DNA from 2 places in the Mesorhizobium sp. B2-6-2 genome. Region 1 is predicted to be linked to the other one. Evidence: predicted binding sites of a transcription regulator. Region 1 holds the regulator's gene; the other holds the start of a gene.

What was found. Region 1 encodes HrcA, which represses chaperone genes, less so after heat shock. Its sites were predicted from a motif close to GTTAGCACTCNCNNNNNGNGAGTGCTAAC; they were not measured.
Region 2: the regulator HrcA is predicted to act here: its motif matches at 2,124-2,152, upstream of groES (co-chaperone GroES).

Annotation. Positions count from the first base shown of each region.
Region 1 is NZ_VFUG01000001.1:36,634-42,059, forward strand. Features, by position in the region: gene cysK (cysteine synthase A) at 1-283, opposite strand, end outside; gene FJ419_RS00205 (LysE family translocator) at 472-1,089, opposite strand; gene FJ419_RS00210 (sorbosone dehydrogenase family protein) at 1,561-2,901, opposite strand; gene FJ419_RS00215 (hypothetical protein) at 3,033-3,230, opposite strand; gene hrcA (heat-inducible transcriptional repressor HrcA) at 3,302-4,384, opposite strand; gene rph (ribonuclease PH) at 4,544-5,260, shown strand.
Region 2 is NZ_VFUG01000010.1:99,832-105,257, reverse strand. Features, by position in the region: gene groL (chaperonin GroEL) at 44-1,699, opposite strand; gene groES (co-chaperone GroES) at 1,763-2,059, opposite strand; gene FJ419_RS19810 (class I SAM-dependent methyltransferase) at 2,289-3,188, opposite strand; gene FJ419_RS19805 (hypothetical protein) at 3,162-4,013, shown strand; gene FJ419_RS19800 (SDR family oxidoreductase) at 4,022-4,783, opposite strand; gene FJ419_RS19795 (LysR family transcriptional regulator) at 4,890-5,426, shown strand, end outside.

The DNA of each region.
Region 1 (5,426 bases):
GCGCGATACCGGTGTTGCCGGAGGTCGGCTCGATCAGCGTCGTCTTGCCCGGCGAAATCTTACCGGCTTCCTCCAGCGCCTCGATCATGGCGACGCCGATGCGGTCCTTGACGGAGGCGATCGGGTTGAAGAATTCGAGCTTGGCCAGAAGGTTGGCGACGACGCCCTTCTCCTTCGCGAACTTGTCCAGCCTGACCAGCGGCGTGTCGCCAATCGTCTCCGTGATCGAGTTGAAGACGCGGCCGCGGCCGGGCACGCGCGCGGAGGTGACGGGCTTGTTCATTGGTTTCGCTCCCAAGGCAATGGCACAGGCAGACAGAATAAGGCTTTCAGCCGCGCAAGATAGGCTGAGGCTGGAAAATATCCGAGTGGGGCGGTTGCTCAAAAGCACCCGCGGCCGGAAATGCATTTTCCGCCACGCTGGGTTTCAGGAATAGTTTGGCCGAATCCGGGATCGGTTGAGATCGGAACCTATTGACGCGCCGCTATAGCGGCAGCCGCGCCCATCATGAAGCCGGCGGCGGTGCGGTTCAGCACCTTCAGCGCGCGCGGCGATTTCAGGAACCAGCGCGCCTTGGCGGCCAAAGCCAGATAAGGCACCAGCACCACGAACAGAACCGCCACGGTGAGCATCGCAAGGATGGCGTAGTCGGCAAGCGTGATGGTCTTGAGGTCGACGATGGTCGGCGTGATGGCGAGATAGAAGATCATCGTCTTGGGATTGCCGAGCGTCACCGTCAGCCCGGCGATGAAGCTCGACACCAGCCCGCCCTTGGCCTTCCGCGCCTCGATGTTTTCGGGCGTGATGCCGCTGGTCCAGAAGCGCCAGGCAAGGAAGGCGAGATAGGCAACGCCGGCCCATTTGATGGCGAGGAAGACCATGCCGAAGGTCTGCGCGACGAAGGCGAGCCCGAGCACGACGGCGGTGAGATAGGTGAGGTCGCCGAGCATGAGGCCGAATGCCATGGCAAGCGAGGACCGAAAGCCGGAGCCGAGCGCGCGGGCGACAAGCGCCGTAACGCCGGGGCCCGGAATGGCGGCGGCAACGCCGAGCGCGGCGCTGTAAGCGAGAAATCCGGTGAGTGTCATGGTTCTGGCCTAGCGCATGATTCCCCGAAGGGATCGATGAGGAGCGGGGCTTTTATCATGACGCCCGGCCACTGGTAATTCCCTCGCGGCGGGATTCGTTACGCCAGCTCGACGGAGTGCGCGTTCCCTTGTTGGCAGTCCGTACACTTTGGAGATTGGCCGAAACGGCCCGGCCTCGTCATCCACGGGCGGAGCAAGGAGCGAAGCGACGCGCGCAGACCCGAGGCTCCATTCCGTGACCTCGAAGCGTAGCAACGGTGCAGAATCCTGCTCCGCTGCGTTCTATGATCAGGGTCACGGAATGGATTCCAGGGTCTCCGCGACGCCGCTGCGCGCCTGCTACGCCCTGGAATGACGAGGTTGGGGTGGCTTCCGCTAGTTGCCAACGTTTGCGCTGATTTCATAGAAATGAACGGGTAAAGCCTTGTCCATCGACAAACGGCACCTTCTAAAAACCCCTATGTCGAACAGCTACCCACCATGCGTAATGCGCCAGATCGTGCCATTGCCGTCCTCCGTGAGGATCAGCGCGCCGTCCCTGGCCACGGCGACGCCGACCGGCCGGCCCCAGACCGCATCGTCGGATATGACGAAGCCGGTGGCGAAATCCTCGTATTCGCCGGTCGGCTTGCCGTCCTTGAACCTCAGCCGCACCACCTTGTAGCCGGTGCGGACATTGCGGTTCCACGAGCCGTGCAGCGTGACGAAGGCGTCGCCCTTGAAATCGGCCGGGAAATTGGCGCCATCATAGAAGGCGATGTTGAGTGGCGCCGAATGCGCCTGCATCAGCACATCCGGAACCGTGACCTTGCCGGCGAGATCGGGGCGCGCGCCCTGGTGGCGCGGGTCCTCATTGTCGCCGATATAATACCAGGGCCAGCCATAGAAGGCGCCGTCCTTCACGGCGGTGGCAAATTCGAACGGGGTGTTGTCGCCAAGCTCGTCGCGCTCGTTGACGACGCACCAGAGCGCGCCCGTCGCCGGCTGCACGGTCATGCCGGAGCAATTACGCAGGCCGGTGGCGACCGCCCTGCGGTTGTTGCCGTCGGGGTCGAAGGCCAGCACGTCGGCGCGGCCCTGCTCCGGACCCCAGGCCTCGCCCAGCGGCTGCGATTTCGCCCACGCCTCGACACCGCCCTTCGGCTTTGTGCCCATGTCCTCGGCGATGTTGGAGCCGGAGCCGACCGACAGATAGAGCGTCTTGCCGTCGGGCGAGAAGGCGATGTCGCGCGTCCAGTGGTGGCTGGCGGGAACTTTGGCGACTATGGTTTCCGGCTTGCCCGACGCCTCCAGGTCACCGTCGCGGTAGGGAAAGCGGACGACGCTGTTGCTGTTGGCGACATAGACCCATTGCGGCTTGTCGCCCGGCGGGTAGAAGGCGATGCCGTAGGGCCGGGTCAGGCCCTTGGCGAAGATCGACTCCTGTGCAGGCTTGGCGCTGCCTTCCGCCAGGCGATAGACGCGGACCTGGTTTGCCCGGCTGTCGGCAACGAAGAGGTCGCCGTTCGGCGCCACCCGCACGACGCGCGGACTGTCGATGCCGGATGCGATCAGCTCGGCGGAAAAGCCGGGCGGAAGCTTTGGCTTTGCGTCCTCGGGGCGCTCGGTGACGCCGCCGCCGTTGGATGCGGACTCCGTCATATCGGGTTTCGGCAAATCCTCAAGTTTCAGCAGCCGGCGCACGCCTGGACGGTCGGCTTTCCAATCGCCGAAGGCTTTCTCGCCGCTGAGCAAGGGCTGATCGGCCTGCTGCGCAAAGGCACTCGTGGCAAAAACCAGCGCGAAGCCCGCAAGGCCGGCGATCCGCATCATGCTGTCCTCCGTCGTCTGTCACATGTCCGGTCCCTGGGCGCCTCACTCGATAAGGCGCCCGGAGACAGGACATATTGGGCAAACGATCGAAAAGAGAAGCGTGCGCAAGCCGATTTGACGGAGCGCCGGCCTCAGGCCTCTTCGGCGTCCAGATCGTCGTCGAGGCGCTTTTCCAACTCCACGAGATCAGCCGGCAGGGGCAGGCCCATGGCGCGCATCTCCCTCAATTTCTCGCGCAGCTGCTCCTGGATCTCGTGCTCGTCCTCGGGCTGGTTCACCATCTCCTCGAGCAGCAGGCTGATCTGGGCCTTGAGCGATTCCAGCGCCATGTTCTTCTCCTTTGCACCCTCAGCTGTGTCGAGGTTCAGGTCAGGCCGGCATCACCTGAATATCGATACACCTAACGAAGCATGCGCGAAATCAGCTGCGCCGTATAGTCGACCATCGGCACGATACGGGCGTAGTTCAGCCGGGTCGGCCCGATGACGCCAAGCGCGCCGACGACGCGGGCGTCCTTGTCGCGATAGGGGGCGACGACCAGCGAGGAGCCGGACAGCGAAAACAGCTTGTTCTCCGAGCCGATGAAGATGCGCACGCCCGGCCCTTCTTCGGCAAGGTCGAGCAGCTGCAGCAGTCCGTCCTGGGTTTCCAAATCCTCGAACAGATGGCGAAGCAATTCGATGTCCGCCTGGGCGGTGACGTTTTCCAGGAGGTTGGCGCGGCCGCGCACGATAAGGCGCGCCGGCAGGCCGCTTTCGGCGCCGGCCCAGACCGCGAGGCCTTTCTCGACCAGATCCTGCGACAGCGTGTCGAGGGCCGCCCTGGTCTCGTCCTTGATGCGGGCGATTTCCGCGCGCGCCTCGGCCAGTGTTCGGCCACGGATATGGGCGTTGAGGAAATTGGACGCCTCGTGCAGCTGCGACACGGTGGTGCCGGCCGGCAGGTCGACGACGCGGTTCTCGACGTCGCCGTTTTGCGACACCAGCACGGCGAGCGCCTTGGAGGGCTCGAGCTGGATGAATTCGATGTGCTTCAGCGCCACCTCGTGCTTGGAGGCGAGCACGAGGCCGGCGCCGCGCGACATGCCCGACAGCATCTGGCTGGCCTCGGTCAGCATATGCTCCAGCGTCGCGCCCGAGCCGGAGGCGCGCACCTGCGCCTCGATGGTGCGGCGCTCGTCGTCGGAAAGGTCGCCCAGCTCCATGAAAGCGTCGACGAAAAAGCGCAGGCCGGTCTGGGTCGGCAGCCGCCCGGCGGAAATATGCGGCGCGTAGATCAGCCCCAGATGCTCGAGGTCGCTCATCACGTTGCGGATGGTGGCGGGCGACAGCGAGGAGGGCAGGATGCGCGACAGGCTGCGCGAGCCGACCGGCTCGCCGTCGCGCAGGTAGGAATCGACAATCCGCCGGAAGATATCGCGCGAGCGCATGTCGAGTGACTGAAGTACCGGCGACTGCGACGTCGGATCGACTGGTTTGTTCATTCCGGCGAGAAACCTCTTTCCGAAAGATATAGACTTAAGCTACGGCGGCGCAACCCGGTGCCGCGTTTGCGGTCACGCGACCTCGTTTTCCTTTGCGCCATGCTGCGCATACGTCTACAAGCCGGCCACGATTCCGGAAACGACAAGAAAGAAGGCCGAATGCGCCCCTCCAAACGCCAAGCCGACGAAATGCGCGCCATCTCCTTCGAACGCGGCGTCTCCAAGCACGCCGAAGGCTCGTGCCTGGTGAAGTTCGGCGACACGCACGTCCTGTGCACGGCGAGCCTGGAGGAAAAGGTGCCGGCCTGGATGCGCAATTCCGGCAAGGGCTGGGTGACGGCAGAATACGGCATGCTGCCGCGCTCGACCGGCGAACGCATGCGGCGCGAAGCCTCCGCCGGCAAGCAGGGCGGCCGCACGCTGGAGATCCAGCGGCTGATCGGCCGCTCGCTGCGCGCCGTGGTCGACCTGCAGGCGCTGGGCGAGCAGCAGATCACCGTCGACTGCGACGTCATCCAGGCCGATGGCGGCACCCGCACGGCCTCGATCACCGGCGGCTGGGTGGCGCTCTACGATTGCCTGCGCTGGATGGAAGCGCGCCAGATGGTGAGCGTCGCCAAGGTGCTGAAGGACCATGTCGCGGCGATTTCCTGCGGCATCCATGACGGCCAGCCGGTCGTCGACCTCGATTACCTGGAGGATTCCTCGGCCGGCACCGACGCCAACTTCGTCATGACCGGCAAGGGCGGCATCGTCGAGATCCAGGGCACGGCCGAGGGCGAGCCTTTCTCCGAGGAGCAGTTCGCGGCGCTGATGGGCTTGGCGAAGAAGGGTATTTCGCGGCTGGTGAGCCTGCAGCAGATGGCGGTGGCGTAGGTTTGAAATGCCGAGCCTAGGCCCCCCTCTCTGGCCTGCCGTCGCCGGCCCTTCGCTGTCGCTTCGGGCGTTCGTCGTTCGGAAAGCCAAGCAATTGGCTTTCCGTCCGCTAGGCGGACCACTCCTCACCCCCCTCAAGGGGGGAGATCAGATGTTGCTTCGGCTT
Region 2 (5,426 bases), on a different contig from region 1:
GGGCTTGAGCAACGTTAGTTCATGGGCGTGCTTTATGGACTTCTTAGAAGTCCATGCCGCCCATGCCACCCATGCCGCCGCCGCCCATGCCGCCAGGCATGCCGCCGCCAGCCGACTCCTTCTTGGGAGCTTCGGCGATCATGGCTTCGGTGGTGACAAGCAGGCCGGCGACCGAGGCCGCGTCCTGGAGAGCCGTGCGAACGACCTTGACCGGATCGACGATACCCATGGCGATCATGTCGCCATACTCGCCGGTCTGGGCGTTGTAGCCGAAGGTCGGGCCCTTGTTCTCAAGGATCTTGCCGGCAACGATCGATGCTTCCGCACCGGCGTTGGACGCGATCTGACGGGCCGGAGCCTGCAGGGCGCGACGCACGATGTTGATGCCAGCGGTCTGGTCGGAGTTGGCGCCGGTTGCCTTGATGTTCAGCGAAGCGCGCAGAAGCGCGACGCCGCCGCCGGGAACGATGCCTTCTTCGACGGCCGCACGGGTCGCGTTGAGAGCGTCATCGACGCGGTCCTTCTTTTCCTTGACCTCGATCTCGGTCGCGCCGCCGACGCGGATCACCGCGACGCCGCCGGCGAGCTTGGCCAGACGCTCCTGCAGCTTCTCCTTGTCGTAGTCCGAGGTGGTCTCCTCGATCTGCTGCTTGATCTGGGACACGCGGCCCTGGATCTCGGCCTTCTTGCCGGCCCCATCGACAATGGTGGTGTTCTCCTTGGAGATCGACACCTTCTTGGCGCGGCCGAGCATGTTGAGGCCGACATTCTCGAGCTTGATGCCGAGGTCTTCCGAGATGACCTGGCCACCGGTGAGGATGGCGATGTCTTCCAGCATGGCCTTGCGGCGATCACCGAAGCCCGGCGCCTTGACGGCGGCGATCTTCAGGCCGCCACGCAGCTTGTTGACGACGAGCGTGGCCAGGGCCTCGCCTTCGACATCTTCCGAGATGATGACCAGCGGCTTCGAGGTCTGCACGACAGCCTCGAGGATCGGCAGCATGGCCTGCAGGTTGGAGAGCTTCTTCTCGTGCAGAAGGATGTAGGCGTCTTCCAGGTCCGCAACCATTTTGTCGGCGTTGGTGACGAAGTAGGGCGAGAGGTAGCCGCGGTCGAACTGCATGCCTTCGACGACTTCGAGCTCGGTCTCGGCGGTCTTGGCCTCCTCTACGGTGATGACGCCCTCATTGCCGACCTTCTGCATCGCTTCGGCGATCATCGAGCCGACCGAGGCATCGCCATTGCCGGCGATGGTGCCGACCTGGGCAACTTCTTCCGAGGTCTTGATCTTCTTGGCGTTCTTGATCAGCGTCGTGACGACGTCGCCAACGGCGAGGTCGATGCCGCGCTTCAGGTCCATCGGATTCATGCCGGCGGCAACCGCCTTGTGGCCTTCCTGGACGATCGACTGCGCCAGAACCGTTGCGGTCGTGGTGCCGTCGCCGGCGATGTCATTGGTCTTCGAAGCGACTTCGCGGACCATCTGCGCGCCCATGTTCTCGAACTTGTCCTCAAGCTCGATTTCCTTGGCGACGGTGACGCCGTCCTTGGTGATGCGCGGGGCGCCGAACGACTTGTCGATGACGACGTTGCGGCCCTTGGGACCGAGGGTGACCTTCACCGCGTCGGCGAGGATGTTGACGCCGCGCAGCATGCGCTCACGGGCATCGCGGGAGAATTTTACGTCTTTGGCAGCCATGTTTTAGCTCCTGGCAGGGGCTCGGGAAGAGCCCGAAGATGAAGATTCAGGTGAGGCCGATGGTCAGCCGATGATGCCCATGATGTCGGATTCCTTCATGATCAGAAGGTCTTCGCCATTGAGCTTGACTTCAGTGCCCGACCACTTGCCGAACAGGATGCGGTCGCCGGCCTTGACGTCCAGCGGCACGAGCTTGCCGCTTTCGTCGCGGGCGCCGGAGCCGACGGCGATGATTTCGCCTTCCTGCGGCTTCTCCTTCGCCGTATCCGGGATGATGATCCCGCCGGCGGTCTTGGATTCGGATTCGACCCGGCGAACGACCACGCGGTCATGAAGCGGGCGGAACTTGGACTTTGCCATGTTATCTTCCTCGAATGAGAACGGTGAGAACTGTTCCTCCATCCGGCGAGGCCGCCGGATATAAGTTAGCACTCACCAAAGGCGAGTGCTAACGTGGCGCTGAGATAGGCCGCTAGGTTGCCGGAGTCAAGGCGCGCGCAAGGGGGCAGCGGCGCGAAATTTTTCTCGTGCTAGACGCCAGGCCGAAATGCGCCGGCCATCGCGAGGCGCCGACGAGCAACCCCGCCCGTCAGTCCAGGCGCTTCGGCGAACGCAGCACCAGCAGCGGGCAGCGTTCCGCGAGCCCGTATGTGCCGGTCTTGGCCAGCCGGACATCATCGAAGAAGGTCCCGGCTTCCTTGATCAGCGCTGCCGCCGGAGCGAAGCTGTAGACGACGGACGAGTTCCGGTAGACGTCGATGGTTCCGATAACCGGCAGTTCCCATCCGGTTCGAGCCGACAGCTCCTCGCGATCGGGAAACACCCCGTCGAATTGTTCGAGAATGCCTTTGACCGGTATCGTGTAATCAGGCGCGCCGGCGATAGCGGTCATGGCCACGCGCCATTTGAGCTCGTGGAACGTCGAGACGCAACCGGCCAGCGCCAGGGCGCGGACTTCCTGCGGTTCGTCGCGGGTTTCGGGGGAAGCATAAAGCCTGACGGCGGCACGCCCGTCGGATTTGAGCGCACGCGCGATCGACGCGAACAGCGTGCGTCTGAGGTCAGCGGCGCCGATGACGGAGAGACATCCATCGCCGATCAGCGCTTCGATGCTCGCGCCGGGAAACGGCAAGTCGAACCAGTCGCCCTGCACCGCCTTGCGCATATCGGTGTCGCCCGGCCAGATGCCGGCAATCATGTCTGGAGACTCGTCTACCGCCGTCATCATGGCGCCAAGTCCGGCGAGCTCGGGCGTCACGCCGAGCATGACGACGTGCGATTGCGAAAGCTCGAGCTCACGTTCGTAGGCCTCGACCACCTGAGCCGGCGGCCGCAGCGGCGAGCCGAGCAACTGCCAGTGCTTGCGAATTGCATTCCAGTGCTCGGTCATGCAAACCCTGTATCGGTTAGGGCATTGTGTTCGTCGCATAATCGAAGGCGCATAATAAGCCAAGTGGGGCGCATGGCACGCATCGCCGTCATCACGCATGAACAGGACCGCTTCCAGAGCCGGCGCGGGCTGCTGCTGCGCCGTGACAGCCCGTATATGCTCTTCGATCTGCTGGAGGAGCTGAAGCGCCGCGGCCATTCGGTGCGGGTCCTGCGCGGCACGTCGGCGAAGCCGGCCGCCGACATCGCGGTGCTGCATCTCGACTCGACCGTGACGCCGCCCGAATATGTCGACTATGCGCGCCGCTTTCCCTTCTGCCTCAATCTTGGGGCCGCCGACATCTCGAAACGCCGCATCAGCGGCGCCGTGATTGGCCAAGGCGACGACTGGCAGGGACAGGTCATCGTCAAGAGCAGCCTCAACCATCGGGGAACGCCGGAACAGCAGCTGAACCGGCGCGCGCGGCGAGCCGGCAGGCCGGAGCCGTTTCCCGGCGTCCAAGCCTTCGAAAGATACGAGATCCATGCCTCGCTCGCCGATGTTCCGGCCGAGATCTTCGAACGTCGGGATTTGGTCGTCGAGAAATTCATTCCCGAGCCGGAGCCGGACGGTTTTGGCGCCCGCTTCTGGCTGTTCTGCGGCGAGCGCGAGCGCTGCACCCGTCATGTCTCGCCGCAGAGCCTGGTCAAGGGCGACGACACCATCCGCCGCGAGGCGGTGCCCGTGCCGGACGAGCTGCGCGCGCTGCGGCGCCAACTCGGCTTCGATTACGGCAAGTTCGACTTCGTCATGCATGAGGGCAGGGCGGTGCTGCTCGATGCCAACAAGACTCCTGGGCGAGCCCGGAACCTGTCGAGCTTCATCGCCGCCGGCAATGCCAATCTTGCCGACGGCTTCGAAGGACTGATCCAGCAGGTCAAGTGACCGATCGCCTAGATATTCATGCCGCCCGACACCTCGATGCGCTGGGCGTTGACCCACCGATTGTCCTCGGACAGCAGCGCGGCGATCATCGGGCCGATGTCGTCGGCGACACCGGCGCGGCCGAGCGCCGTCATGTCGGCCACGACGCGATTGATCTCGGCATTGTCGCGCACATGGCCGCCGTTGAAATCGGTGGCGATCGCGCCCGGCGCCACCGTGTTGGCGGTGATGCGCCGGGCTGCCAGTTCCTTGGCGAGATAGCGCGTGAACACCTCGACGCCGCCCTTCATCATTGCATAGGCGGCGGAGCCCGGGACCGAGAAGCGCGCCAGGCCGCTCGAGACGTTGATGACACGGCCGCCATCGTTGATCAGCGGCAGCAGCGCCTGGGTGAGGAAGAACACGCCCTTGAGATGGATGTTCATCAACGTGTCGAACTCCTCTTGCGTCGTCTCGGCGATCGGCTTGCGCAGACCGGTGCCGGCATTGTTGAGGAGATAATCGAAACGGTCGCGTTGCCAGGTATCGTGAAGCGTCTTCTTCAACGCTTCAACGAAAGCCGGGAAGCTGGCGACGGCGCCGGCGTCGAGCTCAAGCGCGGCAGCCCGGCCGCCGGCCGCCTCGATCTCGGCGATTGCCGTCTTCGCCTCGTCGGCGCGCGAGCGATAGGTGAGGACGACGTCGACGCCCTTGCGGGCGAGGTTGAGCGCGGTGTTGCGGCCGAGGCCGCGGCTGCCGCCGGTGATGAGAGCGATGGGGCGGGTGGTCATGGCGAAATCTCCTTCTGCCTGGATGGAGATGCATATACTCGCCCGATGAGACGATATAATCGGCCATGGATTGCCAACACTATTCAGTATGTGCGAACAATCAGCGATGGACCGATTCGACAGCATGCGGCTCTTCACCCGCGTCGTGGAACGACGCAGCTTCACTGCGGCCGCCGCCGATCTCGCCCTGCCGCGCTCCAGCGCCACCGCCGCGATCAAGCAGCTCGAAGAACGGCTCGGCGTGCAATTGCTTCGCCGCACCACGCGCCACGTGACGACGACGCTCGACGGCGAAGCCTATTACCAGCGCTGCATCGGAATTCTGGCCGACATCGAGGATGCCGAAGGCGGCTTCGGCGCGCATGAGGTGCGCGGAAGGCTCAGCGTCGACGTCAACGGCCACATGGCGCGCACCTTCCTGCTGCCTGAACTACCGGCGTTGCTCGCCAGATATCCGGGCCTGACCGTGCATATCGGCGAAGGCGACCGCCTCGTCGATCTCGTGCGCGAGGGCGTCGATTGCGTCATCAGGGCCGGCACGCTGCCCGACAGCGACATGATCGTGCGGCGGCTCGGCATCGCCCGCGAAATCACCGTCGCCAGCCCCGCCTATCTCGCACGCCACGGCGTGCCGCGCACGCCG